Regions from separate parts of the Mucilaginibacter rubeus genome, predicted to be linked through region 4. Evidence: riboswitches for the same ligand, from Rfam matches in the RefSeq annotation. Region 4 holds a riboswitch; each other region holds the start of a gene.

Region 1 (4,216 bases), 2.7 Mb from region 4:
TGCCGTAAACCTGGTAGAAGGTAGCGTTAAGCTCTATGCAATCAAAGTGCTTAACATATTCGTCCAGGAAATTGGCGTCTTTGGTTTTTGGCGGATAGATCTTGCCGATCCATTCCTTGCGTCCCCATTTAGCACAGCCAACATGTACCTGCAGAGGTACATCATTTTTGGCGGCTGCAAGCGTATCAACAGTAATCTGCGGATCTGCTGGCAGGGTAAAATCAACCCTTACTAATTCCTCATCTGTTACTCTACCAAATTCCATTTGCTTTTTTTGTGGGAAAGATAGTGATTTGGTTGATTAGGTGAGTGGTTGATTGGGGGAATAGTTGATTAGGTTGAAAGCTCGCAAACAAGCATTCCGCCTGTAACTACTCACTTAATCAACCCAGTCAACCACTCACCTAAAAATCAACCACTCACTAAACTACAAGAACATCCCGCCCGAAGCTTCAATACGCTGAGCGTTGATCCAGCGGGCATCTTCTGTACAAAGGAAGGCTACTACGCCTCCGATATCATCCGGCTGACCAACCCTGCCTAAAGCTGTTGATTTCGACATCATTTCTTCCAAACCGGGGTGTGAGTCAAATGCCGCTTTGGTAAAATCGGTCTGGATGATACCCGGAGCCACAACGTTTGCGGCTATACCGCGACCGCCCAGTTCTTTTGCAAGGTATTTGGTAAATACTTCAATAGCGCCTTTCATGGATGCATAGGCAGCATAGCCGGGAGTTGAGAAACGAGCCAGTCCGGTCGAAAAATTGATGATGCGGCCGCCATCGGCAATTATAGGCAGGCTTTTCTGGGTTAAAAAGTAAACGCCTTTAAAATGCACATTAAACAGGTTGTCAAAATCCTCTTCGGTGGTTTGTGCAAATGGCGAGGCCGCGTCAATACCCGCGTTGTTGATCAGAAAATCAAAAGTATCACGTCCCCATTTTTCATTTAGGGTTGATTTTAGTGTTGTAATAAAAGCATCAAATGTTGATACAATACCGGTATCCAGCTGCAAAGCGGCAGCCTTTTGCCCCATCAATTCTATTTCGGCCACAACAGCTTCGGCTTCTTCTTTTTTGGTGCGGTAAGTAACTATAACGTCAATGCCTTTTTGGGCGATGTGTTTTGCGGCGTTTTTGCCCAGGCCTCGGCTACCGCCGGTTATTAATGCTATTTTGTTTGCTTTCATTATGGTGTGTTTTAATGTTTTAACAATACAAAGGTGCAATGGTTAGCTAATAAAATTATGGTGACTACTTCAGATTAAATGGTGATCATTTAAGTTTTTTAGTGGGGAGTACCAAAAAACAAAGTGAAGATATCGGAAATTCCCTCCCCCGGGAGGGGTGCGTTAGGGTTGCGTATTGGCAGGGAGGGGTTTATACGTCTTTGCAATGACCGGCATCTCGCTGAACCCCTCCCTACACCCTCCCAGGGGAGGGAATCGCACGGCCCGCGCTCTTCCTTTTTATGGTCTAATGGCTATCCTGTCTCAAACAAAGACATCACAATCACTCCCTTCCTGAATTTATCTCCCTCAAAATCAATATAAAACAAATATAAATGAAATTAAACTACTAAAACCATAGGATTTATATAATTAATTATTACATTTGCACTGTCAACAACGACAAAGCGTTCTTTTATAACTTATCAAGAAAGACTGAGGGAAAGGCCCAAAGACGTCTTAGCAACCTGTACATCCGCATAATGTAAAAGGTGCTAATTCCTGCTCCTGTGCAAAACGGGAGAGAGATAATTATATCTACACCCCACAACCGATCTGATTAAGTGATTTTTTTCTATAGTTTTCAAGTCGCGTGACCGAGAGGATAGGTGGGGGTCCGCAATACCCTAAACGGCAGTTCGAATCTGCCCGCGACATCAAATTTTCATCAGGTTCATTTTATATACATCAATTTTCCTGCCTGTTTTTGCCACTTTTTAAGTATATAAAAACTATTTTTTGCCTTTAAAAAGTGCAAACTAAATTTCTATATTTAGCATTGCTTAACCTGCATATTAGGCGCCAAAACCAGTATAAATTATTGCAATTGCTTTTTACTTATGAAAATCTTCAACATTGTATGGATTGTACTTTTTATCATCTTCGCGGGTTTACAGTATAATGATCCCGACCCATACCTTTGGATGCCTATTTATTTGTATTGTGCCTGGTTCTGCTACCTTGCGGCAAAAAAAGAATTTTATCCAATTGGGTACGCGGTAGGTATCGCTGTTTTTACAGGCTACGCCATCTATAAAATATTTGACAATAATGGCCTGGTAGACTGGTTTGAATACCACCATGCCGAAAGCCTTGTACAAACCATGAAAGCCGAAAAGCCATGGGTTGAAGAAGTACGTGAGTTTTTTGGATTGGTGATATGTATAGCGGTACTGGGAGCCAATTGGGTTTACGCGGTGAAAGAGCGTAAAAAAGTGCCGGTTAAAAAGGGGAAAAGGTAAAGATTTGCCAAGGGGCTTGTTTCAAATACCTTGAAGGCTATTACACGATCTATCCTTTAAAGCTGATCATAAATAAGCGATGTCATTTCGACGAAAAAGCGTTGGGTTTGAGCTCCGGTGAGGAGAAATCTTATACACCATGCATTTTCGCTTTGCTTTGAGTATAAGATTTCTCTTTCGCCCGTACATCAGCCCAACCCGCTGCTCTATCGAAATGACATTTTTTGACACCTGTTTTAAAATTTTGTCATGCTGAGGAACGAAGCATCTTCTTCGCTCTGTACAGCGGCTTTGTCTACTGAAGGAGATCCTTCGCTATCGCTCAGGATGACAAATAGATAGGGGCGGTTTACAGAGCTTCCCTTTTACAAATACGACAATCCCTTAAACTCACCATCAACATAATAAAATGGTTCAAAGCCGTCTTCGGCAAGCTCGCAGCTTACCTGCATGGTTGTAAAGGTAACGTCGCCAAAAATGTTGGCTATGGCCGAGTCGGCGGCATCATGACCGGTGGCTATTTTGACCAGGCCGTTTAATGGTACCAGTCGTGTAGCATCAAACAGAATCCATTTTCCACCAAGGTATGCCTCAAAGCAGGCATGAAAATCAGCCGGTTTAAGGTGATAGGCATAACCAGTAAAATATCTTGCCGGAATAGTTAAGGCCCGGCAAAGAGCTATACCTAAATGCGCGAAGTCCCTGCAAACACCTGCCTGTTCAGTTACCGTATCAAAAGCGGATGTTTGCGAATTGGTTGAACCACTTAAGTACTGCACGTTTTTATGGATCCAGTTGGTTAATTCAACTACTTGCTCAAAAGGGTTGGTTATATGCCCAAACATATTATGGGCAAGACGATATAACTTGTCCGACTGGCAATAGCGGCTCGGGTTAAGATAAGGCAACACCGGCGAAGGCAATTCCGAAACGTGGGTTTCCTGTAGCTCACTGAAATCGGCTACTTCATAACAATTATCAACTACAGCCTTGTAAGTGACTTTAATATCAGGCGTATCGGCACTCACATCAAAGCGCACTAAACGGCTTTCGCCCTGCAGCGTTTGCAGTTCTTCAAACTTAATGTACGGCTCTAAGCTAAATTCTTCGCTTAGTATGGTTTGATTGGGGCTGCGTAATGCATGTATGTTTAAAATCAATGTGCCGGGCGACCGCACCACATATTCCATTTGGGAAAACACATCGAATTTCATGTTATCAGCTTTCTGTTTTTATTTCTTCTAATTTGTTAAATGTCGCGTCCATCCAGTCTTCCGATATATGGTCGAGGGCAAGTTTCAGTTCTTCGGCCCATTGGGTGGAGATGTGTTCCAGATCTTGCTTGTTATAACGTTGCTCAACAATATTAAAGCTATCCTTTTTATAAACAGCAACATCTATAGGGAAATCAACATTATTTGAGCTTACCCTTGTTGAATCGAACGAAAGAAAACCTGTTTTCAACGCCAATTTCAGGCTCGAGTTTTCATCAAGAATCCGGTTTAGGATAGCCTTGCCATGGCCCGAATTACCGATAACCACATAAGGCGCACCTTGTCCCAACTCAACCCAGTTACCTTCGGGATAAAGCAAAAACAGCTTGTGCTCATCGTCATCGCGTAATTGTCCGCCTATGATGGTATTCAGGTCAAACCGTAAGCCAGAGGCATCAAGCGATTCCTTATCTTCCTGGGCGGCACGTTTCACCTGCTCGCCAAAAGCATTCACGGCTTTGTACATTTTGTTG
Region 2 (4,216 bases), 2.3 Mb from region 4:
TATGATGATATCGTGTTCCCAAGCGGCACCATGGAAGTGATCTTTAACCTTGGCGCCGGAAACTGGAAGTCAAAAAAAGGGGATACATTTTATACCACGCCTCCAGTTGAGCTTTGGGGGCAGATCACCAAGCCGCTGGCCATACAATCGGTAGGAAGAAATATCATGCTGGGCTTCCGTTTCTACCCACATTCGGCCGCTTATTTTTTTGACGAAAATGTAGCCGAGTTCAATAATGAAATTGTAGATGCCAGGCAGGTATTCGGCCCTAAATTGCAAACGCTTTATTCAAGGTTATTGGAGACTCCCGATCTGAACGCGAAGGTAGCCATGATTGAGGATTACCTTTGGAGCCGTTTATCTGTAACTGAAAAAAAGCACTCGAAGATCAAATTCATAGGTGACATCATAGGCAATCTTAAAAAGAGCTACAGCGATGATAATATCCTATCTATTTCCAACCGGCATAATATTTCTTCACGGCATTTAAATACCCTTTTTTCGCAGTATACTGGCATACCTCCCAAATTATTTTATAAAATAAATCGCTTTCAACATAGCCTTAACCTCGTAAACGCTGCCGAAGAAAAGCTGACCAATGTAGCTTACAGCGCCGGCTATTTTGATCAGGCCCATTTTATAAAGGAGTTTAAGCTTTTTACAGGACTTACCCCTAATGCCTTTGCCGCGCAGGCATCGCCAATAAACCAGATTTTGGCGGGCAGTTAATACGCTTCCGTTTTATACAATTTTGGGTTGTTAAAGCCATATAGTTTTGCTGATAATAAAAACACAGCAAAATGAAAACAGCAAAAACACCACAGGAAGTGCACGCCGTACTGGCGGCAGCTTTTAACACCAAAAACTTAGATGTAATTATGAATGTGTACGATGCCAACGGCATCATTTTCCCTGAACCCAGAAAAGAAGTATCAGGGCAGTCCCAGTTTGTAGAAGCAGTAAAAAGCATTTGCGCTGTTCCGGGCGTAATGGAAATTAAAACCGTTTACTGTCTACAATCGGGCGATGTAGCCGTAGGCCGATCGGAGTGGAGCATTACAGACAAAGGTAAAACCCAGGTTGCAGCAAAAGGCATCGAACTTATGAAGCAACAACCCGATGGCAGCTGGAAAATTATCATCGATCACGCTTTCGGAGCCGAAGCTAATCTTGTAGCATGATTAAAATTAAGAAAGAACAATGGCCGGTTTATCCGGCCATTGTTCTTTCACCTTTCACCTTTCACCTCAATTTGTTCCGTTTTATACAATTTTCAGAAAAGCAAGCGGGCTAATTTTGAGCATCAATAAAAAATAAGAAAATGAAAAACAGATTTAAAGAATTTTTAGCCCTGCATCATAATACAGAACTTCTGCAAATTGGTAACGTATGGAATGTACAAAGCGCACAGGTTTATGATAAACTGAATTTTAAGGCCATAGGCACATCAAGCGCGGCAGTTGCAGCTACATTAGGTCTTGCCGATGGTGAAGAAATGAGTTTTGATGATTATCTTTTTGTGATCAAACGGATAGCAGCATCGGCATCGGCCATTTTATCAGTTGATCTTGAAGCGGGTTATGGTAACACGCCTGAAGAGATCAGTGACAATATCATCCGTCTGCATAGTATTGGTGTGGCAGGTATTAACATCGAAGATTCGATAGTAATCAACGGTCAGCGCAGCATTGTTGATGCGAATGAATTTGCCGCAAAACTTAAACAGGTTACCGGTTTACTGGCGAAAGCAGGAGTGGAGGTATTTATAAATGTAAGGGGCGATTCATTTTTGCTTGGTTTGCCCAACGCGCTTGAAGGTGCCCTCACCCGCACTAAACTTTACCAGGATACAGGCGTACATGGTTTGTTTTTTCCTTGCATCACACAAATAAGTGATATCGAAAAAATAACCGCCTTATCCAACCTCCCCGTTAGCGTAATGTGTATGCCTAACCTGCCTGATTTTAAAGCGCTGCAGAGCGCCGGTGTAAAACGGATCAGTTCAGGTAATTTTTTAAACAGCATTATTTACCAGGAGCTGGAAAACAAAGTTGAAAAGATAGTCGCCGAAAATAGCTTCGCGAGCCTGTTTAATTAAGGTCTCCAAATTCCAACCATACGTTGTAAGGAGTTAACAAACTTTTTGCAAGGCATAGGGTTATTGTGGATGTAGATTTAATCTGCAAATAAGTTTAGGTTAAAAGTCCCTGCGGCGAGCGTTAGGGACTTTTTATTTATAAAGAATTGATCAATCGATATAAAAAATGCGTTTCCATAAAATGGAGGCGCTTTTTGCTTTAAAGATGGTATTATCGAAGCATATTGGCGCTGCAATTTTTACCCGGTTTAATTCATTTTATTGCAATAATTATATAAAGTCTATGGTTTTAGTAGAATATGTATATATTTGCACCATCAAATCGGTTCTTTGAGTATTTTATTATCAAGAAAGACTGAGGGAAAGGCCCTGTGATGTCTTAGCAACCTGTAAGCCCACTGTTATAAAGGTGCTAATTCCTGTCTGCCCAAATAGGGGTGGAAAAGATAATGTAATAAGCTATTGCCTTGTATTTTCAGGCTATAAGTACAATTCTTTTTCTCCCTTCACTTTTCTTGCTAAAAAATATTACTGAGTTGATATCACAATTTAAAGTGTTTAGCAATGAAGATTAAACTTTTACTTATTACCTGCCTGTTTTCCATAACAGCGCTATTTGCCTCAGCGCAAACAAACGCGGCTGCTGATCCGAACACAGATCGTGGTTACATCGTGAAAACAGGCGATATCGCCCCGGCTGATTTTGAGCTTGTGCTTACCGATGGCACTAAAACATCATTAAAGCAATTACGCGGTAAAGTGGTTATCCTGCAATTTACTGCAAGCTGGTGCAGCGTATGCCGCGAAGAAATGCCTCATCTTGAAAAAGAGATCTGGCAGGCTTATAAAGATAAAGGCCTGGTTTTAATAGGTGTTGACCGCGATGAACCGCTTGAAAAAGTGAAAGGTTTTCACCAGGTCATGAACATCAGCTACCCGCTGGCCCTTGATCCCGGTGCAGATATCTTCGGACGGTTTGCTAACAAAAAAAGTGGCGTCACGCGTAATGTAGTTATTGACCGCGATGGGAAAATTGTTTACCTCACCCGCTTGTACGATAAACAGGAATTTGCATCCATGCTAAAAGCTGTCGACGCTTTGGTGAACAACAAAACAGCATCTATCAACTAAATGAATGACGGCCACCCTGCTGGCTATCGATAAAGAAAGAATCTATCCGTACTTATTTAATACCCGTTTTTATGAAAACAAAAACTAACCCCTTACACAAAAACACCTTCGTCCCGGTAAGCCAATCGGCCTGCAAATCCATCTATCCATATATGCAAAGCATGCGTTGTTGCTGCTAATTCTTTACAGCATGCATGGTATTTAAATACGGACTTGCTGCAGCTTGCCGTAGCTTAATAATACCATCCCCTAATCAATTCTTTACTGTTATAACAGGTTATGAGTTGGGCAATTTATGCCTGCTAACGCGATAGCCATGCTTTTTGTACCGGTAAAGACATCAAAAAATTAATTCTCAATTATTAAATCATGTTAAAAATTTACAAGCTATTTCTGGCAATTTTATTGCCTTTCATTCTCGTCCAGACGGTTGCGGGGCAATCCGTTAAAATAAGCGGTGTGGTAACCGCCAAGTCCGATGGGCTGCCGTTGCCCGGTGTAAGCATATCAGTTAAAGGCACTACAACGGGCGCACAAACCAATGTTGACGGTAAGTTTACCATTAACGCCAAAGTAAACGATGTACTGCGGGTTAGCTATATAGGCTTTACCAGCCAGGACGTTACGGTTACAGGTTCATCAACCTTGAATATAGTTTTGGTTGAAGCGCCAAACTCGCTTAATGAGGTAGTTATAACGGCCCTCAATATCTCAAAAGATAAAAAATCATTGGGTTATGCAGTGCAGGGTTTAAAATCGAAAGATATCTCAGAAGCCAAGGAAACAAACTTTGTAAACGCGCTGGCGGGTAAAATTGCCGGTGTACAGGTTACCAACAGCCAGGGTGATATGGGTTCGTCCCGTATCGTTATCCGTGGAGAAACTTCTATCTCGGGTAATAACCAGCCCTTATTTGTGGTTGACGGTGTTATAGTTGACAACAGCCAGTTTTTAGGAAATAATGGTTCAAGGGATTTTGCCAATGCT
Region 3 (4,216 bases), 3.2 Mb from region 4:
AATAATATCAACGTTTTGCTTTTTAGCTTCTTCAATAATGCGTTGCGCAGGCACCATTACTCCAAGGTCAATAACTTCGAAGTTGTTACAGGCCAGTACTACGCCAACTATATTTTTACCAATGTCATGCACATCGCCTTTTACGGTGGCCATTAAAACCTTACCGGCGTTCGAGCGCTGATCGGCACCTGCGTTATTCTTTTTTTCTTCTTCGATGAAGGGCAACAGGTAAGCCACGGCCTTTTTCATTACACGGGCCGATTTAACTACCTGCGGCAGGAACATTTTGCCCGCACCAAACAGGTCACCTACTACGTTCATGCCATCCATCAGCGGGCCTTCAATTACTTCAAGCGGCCTTGCATAAGCCTGGCGGGCTTCTTCCACATCGTTATCAAGGTATTCAACAATGCCTTTTACCAACGAGTGCGACAGGCGCTCCTGAACGGTGCCTTTACGCCATTCTTCGTCACGTACAATCTCTTTGCCTTTACTTTTGATGGTATCGGCAAACTCCACCAGGCGCTCTGTAGCATCCTGGCGACGGTTAAGCAGTACATCTTCAACCAACTCAAGCAGGTTTTTAGGAATTTGCTCGTAAACTTCAAGCATACCGGCGTTAACAATACCCATATCCATACCCGCTTTAATGGCGTGATACAAGAATGCCGAGTGCATAGCCTCGCGCACAGTATTGTTACCCCTGAAAGAGAACGAAATATTACTTACCCCACCGCTCACCTTGGCGTGAGGCAGATTTTGTTTTATCCAGCGCGTAGCTTCAATAAAATCAACCGCGTAGTTATTATGCTCTTCCAAACCGGTAGCTACGGTAAGGATGTTGGGGTCAAAAATGATATCCTGTGGCGGGAAGCCTACTTCGTTCACCAATATATCGTATGATCTTTTACAGATCTCGATACGGCGTTCTAATGAGTCGGCCTGACCAACTTCATCAAATGCCATTACTACGGTAGCTGCACCATAGCTTAGTATTTTGCGGGCTTGCTCTTTAAACTTTTCTTCGCCTTCCTTAAGGGAGATAGAGTTTACTATACCCTTACCCTGTACGCATTTCAAACCCGCCTCAATCACTGTCCATTTAGATGAATCGATCATGATAGGCAGTTTGGCTATGTCCGGCTCAGATGCAACAAGGTTCAGGAACTTTGTCATCACCGCTTCAGAGTCGATCATGCCCTCGTCCATGTTAATGTCGATAACCTGGGCTCCACCTTCAACTTGCTGCAGCGCAACAGATAGCGCTGCCTCATAATCCTCGGCCAAAATCAGTTTAGAAAACTTGGGCGAACCGGTGATATTGGTACGCTCACCCACGTTTACGAAAATGCTTTCGGGCTTAATGGTAACCGATTCCAACCCGCTCAGACGCATATCCGGCTCAATTTCAGGGATAGGGCGCGGGGGGAAGGATGCAGCTTTATCGGCAATGCATTTGATGTGATCGGGTGTGGTACCGCAACATCCGCCTACGATATTTACCAGCCCGGCTTTAATGAAATCATCAACCTGGTGAGCGGTTTCGTGTGGGGTTTCGTCGTACTGGCCAAACTCATTTGGTAGGCCTGCGTTTGGATAAGCCGAAATATATACGCCTGCTTTTTCAGAAAGTTCGGCAAGGTGCGGGCGCATTTCCCTTGCACCTAAAGCGCAGTTTAAACCTACCGATAGCAGGTTGGCATGACTTATCGAGTTCCAGAAAGCCTCAACCGTTTGCCCCGAAAGGGTACGGCCCGAAGCATCGGTAATAGTACCCGAGATCATGATACCACCCGAATCCCTGAAAGCAGGGAAATCCTTTCCGGCAGCTTTACATTCATCCTCATAACGTTTTATGGCGAACAGGGCAGCCTTGGCATTCAGGGTATCAAAGATGGTTTCAACCAGCAGCAAATGCGAGCCGCCGTCAACCAAACCACGCACCTGGTCATAGTAGGCATCGGCCAGATCATCAAACGTAACAGCGCGGTAGCCCGGGTCATTAACATCAGGCGACAATGAAGCGGTGCGGTTTGTTGGCCCGATAGCGCCGGCGACAAAGCGCGGCTTTTCGGGATTGCGTTGGGTATATTCATCGGCTACCTCGCGTGCAATACGGGCGCCTTCATAGCTTAATTCGTATGCCAATTCTTCCAGGTGATAATCGGCAAGGGAAATTACCTGTGTGCTGAATGTGTTGGTTTCAATAATATCAGCCCCTGCATCCAAATATTCGGCATGGATAGCCTTAATAATGTCTGGGCGTGTGATATTGAGCAGGTCGTTATTGCCCTGCAGGTCGCTTTTATGATCGCGAAAACGCTCGCCACGAAAATCCTTCTCCGTGAGCTGGTACCTTTGAATCATGGTACCCATTGCTCCGTCAATCACCAGGATGCGTTTCTGTAATTCTTTTCTAATGTCCATTTTTTGAGATGTGAGATATGAGATGTGAGATATGAGACTGGAGAAAATTCAGCACTCAGATCTTTATCTCATATATCTGATAAAAAGACACTAAACAGACGATCTGAAAAAGCAAAAACTATCTCAAATCTCAAATCTAATATCTCAAATCTAAATAAAAGCTTATCTCGAAAAGTCGGGTGTTATTATGACTTTCGCTTATCTGTCCGGGCGCTTAATTGCTGCCTGGTAGAATGTAGCACCTTGTGAAGCACAGGTTGCTAAGACATCGCAGGGTCTAATCCCTCCGTCTTTCTCCATAAGCACTGCAAATTTGCGCAATAAAGTTGTCATTTGCAAGTGTATAACAAACGCTATATATCATAACTAAGCCACATTGTTAAACAAAAAAAGCTGCCTTTTGCGGAGGCAGCTTTCTGAATAATTTCTTTTGGGTTGATTATCGCCTTCTGCCGCCAAATAAGCGAAGAACGAAAAGGAAAAGGTTGATGAAGTCAAGATATAGAGTCAACCCACCCATTAGCGCCATTTTCTTGGCAGAAGCGTCGCCGTACTCTATACCGGCGCCAATGCGTTTAAGTTTCTGAACATCGTAAGCGGTTAAACCGGTAAACACTGCTACACCAAAATAGCTGATGATGTAATCAAAAGCTTCGCTGTGTAAGAACATATTTACCAGAGAGGCGATGATGATGCCAATCAGCAACATGATCAGGATACCGCCAAAGTTGGTCAGGTCTGTTTTTGTAGTATAACCGGCAATAGCCATTACACCAAAAACCAGCGCGGATACGCCAAAAGCTAATGTTACTTTTGATGCTGTGTATATCAAAAGGATATAGCAAAGGCTCATTCCTGTTGCGGCAGCGTATGCAATAAATAACAGCGCAAGTACAGGATATGACAAGCGGTTTAAGCCAAAGCGCATAATTAAAACAAATGCCAAAGGCAAAAACATAACTATCATGCCCAACCCGGTTGAGTGACCTGTGTTAAAATCAAACAGCAGGTTTAATAATTGAGGTGTACCGGCAAATACAAACGCGCAAACGCTTGAAATACCTAAGGCAACAAACATCCATAAAAATACACTTGCTATAAATTTACGTGATGCATCCTGTTCGTTTAATTGTATTACGTTTTTATAAACGTATTCGGGATCTTTAAATTCCATTTTGTGTTAAAAATTATACTACGAATTTATGAATAAAAAGTGAATGTCAGGTGAAGAATGCGTGTGTGCCTTTCCATCTCGTCATTGCGAGGTGTGTTAGCGTTAGTTTAAACGACGCATCAGCTGCTCTTCTACCTTTTTGAAAACCTGTACGGGTTTTAGGGTGCGCCAACCGAGGTTATCCAATTCGCCACCGAAGTTAATGTAATAGTCGATGTTGCTATTTTTAAACTCATCTATCACATGTTCGCGGAAGTTGATGCCTGCTATCCAGCCATCCTCTACATCCTGAAACCATTCTTCATAATAACAATCATCACTTGAGTGAAAGTTCAAAACGTTTTCACCTATCAGGATAAAATGCGTGATGCCATTATCTATCATGAGGTCAAGTAGTTCGCGCTTTAACAGCATGATGTCGTTGTTGATAGCGTCATTCCATTCGCCAATTAATTCAATGATGGTGTAGCCTTTATCATAGTCGGCAAAAAGCACCTTAAGGTAAAGTGTATTGGAGCCGAACGAATCCCATTGCGGGTGCAGCAGGTAATTATACACCTGCTTATCAAATTCAAACTCGCTGTATTCGGTTGCGTAAAAAGGTGAAAACTCATC
Region 4 (4,216 bases):
ATACTTGGCATCGCTTAATGAAACCGGGTTACCGTTCAGGTCAGGGAAAGTGAAATCCAATTTTTTGTAACCTTCTTTCAGGTAAGTTAATTTGTACGGATCAGGTAGTTCGGCTTTATCGTCTTTTACGGCATCAAACTTGGTGTTATCATAAATGCCTTGGCCTATCTCACCACTCAGCGTACCATCCGGATTGATCTTCCCCTTGTAAATTTTAGGGCTCGGACCGGTAAAGCCACTCAGCTCAAATTCATCGCCTTGTACAGTACCCTCCAGCTCGCGGCTGTCGCCGGTTACCTGCATAATTACACCAGTTAATTTATTACCAGTCTGTTTCAGGACAGCTATCTTGTTAGGTACCTGCTCTTTCGAGTAAACTTTCAGCTCCCATTTACCGGTTAAGTTGGCGGCTGGTGCAATATCCTTACCAGGCTCAACAAAACGGTAGCTTTTGCCGTATTCGGCGGTGAAGGGTAGTGAATTCCCTCTGAAACCCGGCACCAGGCTGCGGTATTCGCCACTTAAGGTTCCGTCATCTTCTACTTTGGCAACCAGTGCGGCATCATACGTATTCATTTTAATAAATACCGAATCTTTGCCTACCTGCTTAACATGAAAGTTATCGCGACGGGTACCATTGATGAGCGTGAAGGTAGCATGTTCCGCATCCTTACCTTTCAATTCAAAATTAAAAGGAACTTTTGTTTCGGCTACAGTAAACACGCCGCGCCATACACCTTCTTTGATAAATTTTACCGGCGGATTTTTATCGGCCGCAAACACTGTACTGCTCAACAGCAACCCTACTGTCAGGCATTTGAATGAAGTAATTAAATTGAGTGTTTTCATTTGATAAATTATAGATAGTTAATAGTTGTTTACTTACCTTGACGTGCCGGCTGATCAACAACGGCAGCAGTTTCTGGCGCCGGCTCCGCGATAAGCTCGTCTAAAAGCTTGTTGAATTTCTTTTCGTAATCTTCATGATATTTGCCGGTTACGGTGCCGGTGTAGCCTGTATAGATCTCCCTTACGTCACCTTTTCTGTCGATAATGATCGTAGTGGGGAAAGCGATAAACTTGTTCAATGCAGGTAGTTTTTGCGATACCAGCTTCTTATCGGCTAATCCACCAAAAGCGATATCGTAGTTAATAGCATATTTATCGCGCAGCTTGCCCAGCGTGTATTTAGCATATTCCAGGCTATCTTTTTGCTCGAAGCCTAAAGCAATGGCCTCTACCCCACGGTTATGATTTTTGTTAAACCATGGCGATAGGAACACGGTTTGATCTGTACAGTTGGGGCACCAGGTACCAATGATCTCCACGATCACCACCTTACCCTTATACTTGTTATCGCTCAACGATACCTGTTTACCATCAATCCCCGGAAACGAAAAGTCAAGCTTTTTATAACCCTCTTTCAGGAAAGTTAATTTATAAGGATCCGGCAATTCAACTTCGGCTTTTTTGGCGGCGTCAAACTTCAGGTTTTTATAGATCCCGAAACCCTGTTCACCGCTCAATGTACCATCAGCATTGATCTTACCTTTAATAATGAATGGGCTTGGGCCTGTGAAACCGCTCAACGCAAATTCATCGCCCTGTACAGTGCCTTCCAACTCGCGCGTATCACCTACTACGGTCATTACCACGCCGGTAAGCTTATTACCTTTTTGTTTCAACAGGGCGATGGATGCAGGAACGGCTTCTTTGCTGTAGGTTTTGATTTCCCATTTGCCGCTCAGGTCTGCCGTAGGGGCAACGTCTTTTCCCGGTTCAACAAAGCGGTAAGTTTTACCATATTCTGCTTTAAATGGCAGCGAATTCCCCCTGAAGCCCGGAACCAGGCTGCGATACTCGCCGGTTAAAGATCCGTCGTCTTCAACTTTGGCAACCAAGGCTGCATCATAGGTGTTCATTTTGATGTAAACCGAATCCTGGCCGATAGATTTTACATGAAAATCATCACGACGGGAGCCATTGATAAGCGTAAATACCGCATGTTCAGCATCTTTTCCTTTCAGCTCAAAATTGAAGGGTACTTTTGATTCGCTTACGGTAAATTCGCCACGCCATTTGCCTTCTTTAATAAATTTAGGCTTAGGATCGGCATGCGATACGCCCGCAGTACCGAGCAAAAGCGCGATGCTCAACACTTTTGCTTTAGTTAAGTAATTTGTTGTTTTCATGTTATCAGTTTTAGTTTATTGTTATTGATTTGATTAAAAATTAGACATAGCAATGCCACGTGACCCTGTGAGGCCCTAAAAAATGGAGCAATAAAATTTCAGGAACCGGTTGTTAAAACCAGAAAAGGCGCTGTGCAAAACAACAACATCGCCTTATGGCAATTGCCTGCTGCTGCGGATAGTCATGTTTAGTGTTCATGGTGTTTAGTTAATTTATATTTGCACAGCAACATCGCCCTGCAAAAAAGTTTGAGCACTTATTTCATTGCTGAAAAGTTGCTATAAGATCATCGAGACTTCCTCTCCCTTATTCTTTATAAATCAACTAATTAATGGTGGGGTTAATTAGAATGCTGTAAAGATAGTAATAAATATGATAAATACAATAAAATCTATAGATTTAGTAGAATATTTTTTATTTAGAATTGAATTTCATTAAAATCTTATATTGTAAACAATAAACATCCTGGTCTGTACAGCACACGCCTGTTTTACCACCATAGCAAAGCAACGCACTTAGTACAGCCAGGATGTTGATCTTATTTCAGGATCAATTTTCCGTGACACAAACTGCGCTAATTAACAATACTGGTAACAACAGAAAAGGGCGCCACCATTCTGTTTAAAGGCGTTAGTGATAATATTCGTTTTCGGTTTCATGGTATTAGTTTTTAAAGCGGTTTTTGTACCGCTTCAACATCCGTTTAACAGTTCAGTTGGTGGCTATTGATCTGTTAAACACTATTATTATGTGCTATTTATTTTACAGGGACGCTGAATTCTACATCCTCAGGAGGCAGGCATTGCTTGTCGCTGCACACCATATAATTTAGTGTGCCTTTAACCGAAGTTTGCCCGTTTTTAAGTTTTATTTTTTGCTGAAAAATTACCGATTGCTCAAAGTACTGCACATTCATACTGAACGCCTTTTCATACTTACTGACAGCCTTAGGTTCTGAAGTGTTTCCGCTCAATGTATAGTCATCGCTTTTATCAAACGTAAACGAAGTTTTTACCGGGCCGCCATCAGCAACACGCTGCGAATAGATATGCCAGCCTTTTTCAATATCGGCCTTTATAAAAACGATGGCTTGCTCTTTGTCAATCTTTTTTGCCGCGTACGACCATTTTACCGGAGCAAGTATCTGCGAGTAAGCCACAGTGCCAATAACAGAAGTTAAAGCGGTAAGTATGAATTTCTTCATTCGGTATAGTGATGATGTGGTTTATTCTCTTCTTTTTTGGGGTTCAGTAAACTTACCAGGAAAAGAGCTGTGGAGATATTTGTATAAACCTGTAGCATCTTATCTTTCTCCCCTTGCCGGGAGCAGGAATTAGCACCTTTTACAATATTACAATATAAGGTATTGTACAGGTTGCCAAGACTTCATGGGGCCTTTCCCTCCGTCTTTTCTGGATAAGTGTTAAAGAACTGATGATGCAAACATACAATAAAATCTATAATTCCTATAGATTTTATATAATTTATTTTATATCATTGCAAAGCAGGTGTTAAACATTGAAAGCACCACCAAATCAGCTTTAAACACTTATTTCATTTATTAAAAAATGCCCGATCAAAAACAAAAACAAACCGCTCTCGGCGACGTAGCCGCCAGACAGTTAGCAGTAGCCACCCGTACCGTTCCGCAGTTATCAACCATTACCCCTCGCTGGTTAACACATTTATTAAACTGGATCCCTGTTGAATCAGGCGTTTATCGTTTAAACAAAGTTGTTGATGCTAATAATGTAGAAGTTGATTGCTCTAACCGTGATGAGCGTGAGCTGCCATCTACCTATGTTGATTATGAAGAAAACCCGCGGGAGTATAACCTGAGCGCAGTAAATACAGTATTAGATGTGCATACCAGGGTATCTGATTTGTACAGTAAACCCTATAACCAGATCAGCGAGCAGTTACGCCTTACTATCGAGATTGTTAAAGAACGCCAGGAAAGCGAGCTGATCAACAATCCTGAATATGGCTTATTGAGCAGCGTAGCCTCATCGCAAAAGATAAA

The links. A riboswitch is a leader RNA that binds a small molecule or an ion and turns the genes downstream of it on or off. The one in region 4 is predicted to bind S-adenosylmethionine.
Region 1: another riboswitch for S-adenosylmethionine. It lies ahead of DEO27_RS00930 (transmembrane 220 family protein); the one in region 4 lies ahead of DEO27_RS11710 (peroxiredoxin family protein).
Region 2: another riboswitch for S-adenosylmethionine. It lies ahead of DEO27_RS02395 (TlpA family protein disulfide reductase); the one in region 4 lies ahead of DEO27_RS11710 (peroxiredoxin family protein).
Region 3: another riboswitch for S-adenosylmethionine. It lies ahead of metH (methionine synthase); the one in region 4 lies ahead of DEO27_RS11710 (peroxiredoxin family protein).

Annotation. Positions count from the first base shown of each region.
Region 1 is NZ_CP043450.1:218,643-222,858, forward strand. Features, by position in the region: gene DEO27_RS00920 (DUF72 domain-containing protein) at 1-265, opposite strand, end outside; gene DEO27_RS00925 (SDR family oxidoreductase) at 428-1,189, opposite strand; SAM riboswitch class I at 1,648-1,762, shown strand; gene DEO27_RS00930 (transmembrane 220 family protein) at 2,068-2,469, shown strand; gene DEO27_RS00935 (transglutaminase-like domain-containing protein) at 2,835-3,683, opposite strand; gene DEO27_RS00940 (peptidase) at 3,688-4,216, opposite strand, start outside.
Region 2 is NZ_CP043450.1:586,627-590,842, forward strand. Features, by position in the region: gene DEO27_RS02380 (helix-turn-helix domain-containing protein) at 1-729, shown strand, start outside; gene DEO27_RS02385 (YybH family protein) at 801-1,181, shown strand; gene DEO27_RS02390 (isocitrate lyase/phosphoenolpyruvate mutase family protein) at 1,322-2,098, shown strand; SAM riboswitch class I at 2,438-2,551, shown strand; gene DEO27_RS02395 (TlpA family protein disulfide reductase) at 2,663-3,229, shown strand; gene DEO27_RS02400 (SusC/RagA family TonB-linked outer membrane protein) at 3,599-4,216, shown strand, end outside.
Region 3 is NZ_CP043450.1:6,093,283-6,097,498, reverse strand. Features, by position in the region: gene metH (methionine synthase) at 1-2,427, opposite strand, end outside; SAM riboswitch class I at 2,623-2,732, opposite strand; gene DEO27_RS24335 (Bax inhibitor-1/YccA family protein) at 2,867-3,601, opposite strand; gene DEO27_RS24330 (hypothetical protein) at 3,704-4,216, opposite strand, start outside.
Region 4 is NZ_CP043450.1:2,919,096-2,923,311, forward strand. Features, by position in the region: gene DEO27_RS11705 (peroxiredoxin family protein) at 1-849, opposite strand, end outside; gene DEO27_RS11710 (peroxiredoxin family protein) at 879-2,192, opposite strand; SAM riboswitch class I at 2,403-2,515, opposite strand; gene DEO27_RS11715 (protein-disulfide reductase DsbD domain-containing protein) at 2,951-3,397, opposite strand; SAM riboswitch class I at 3,494-3,616, opposite strand; gene DEO27_RS11720 (family 2A encapsulin nanocompartment shell protein) at 3,762-4,216, shown strand, end outside.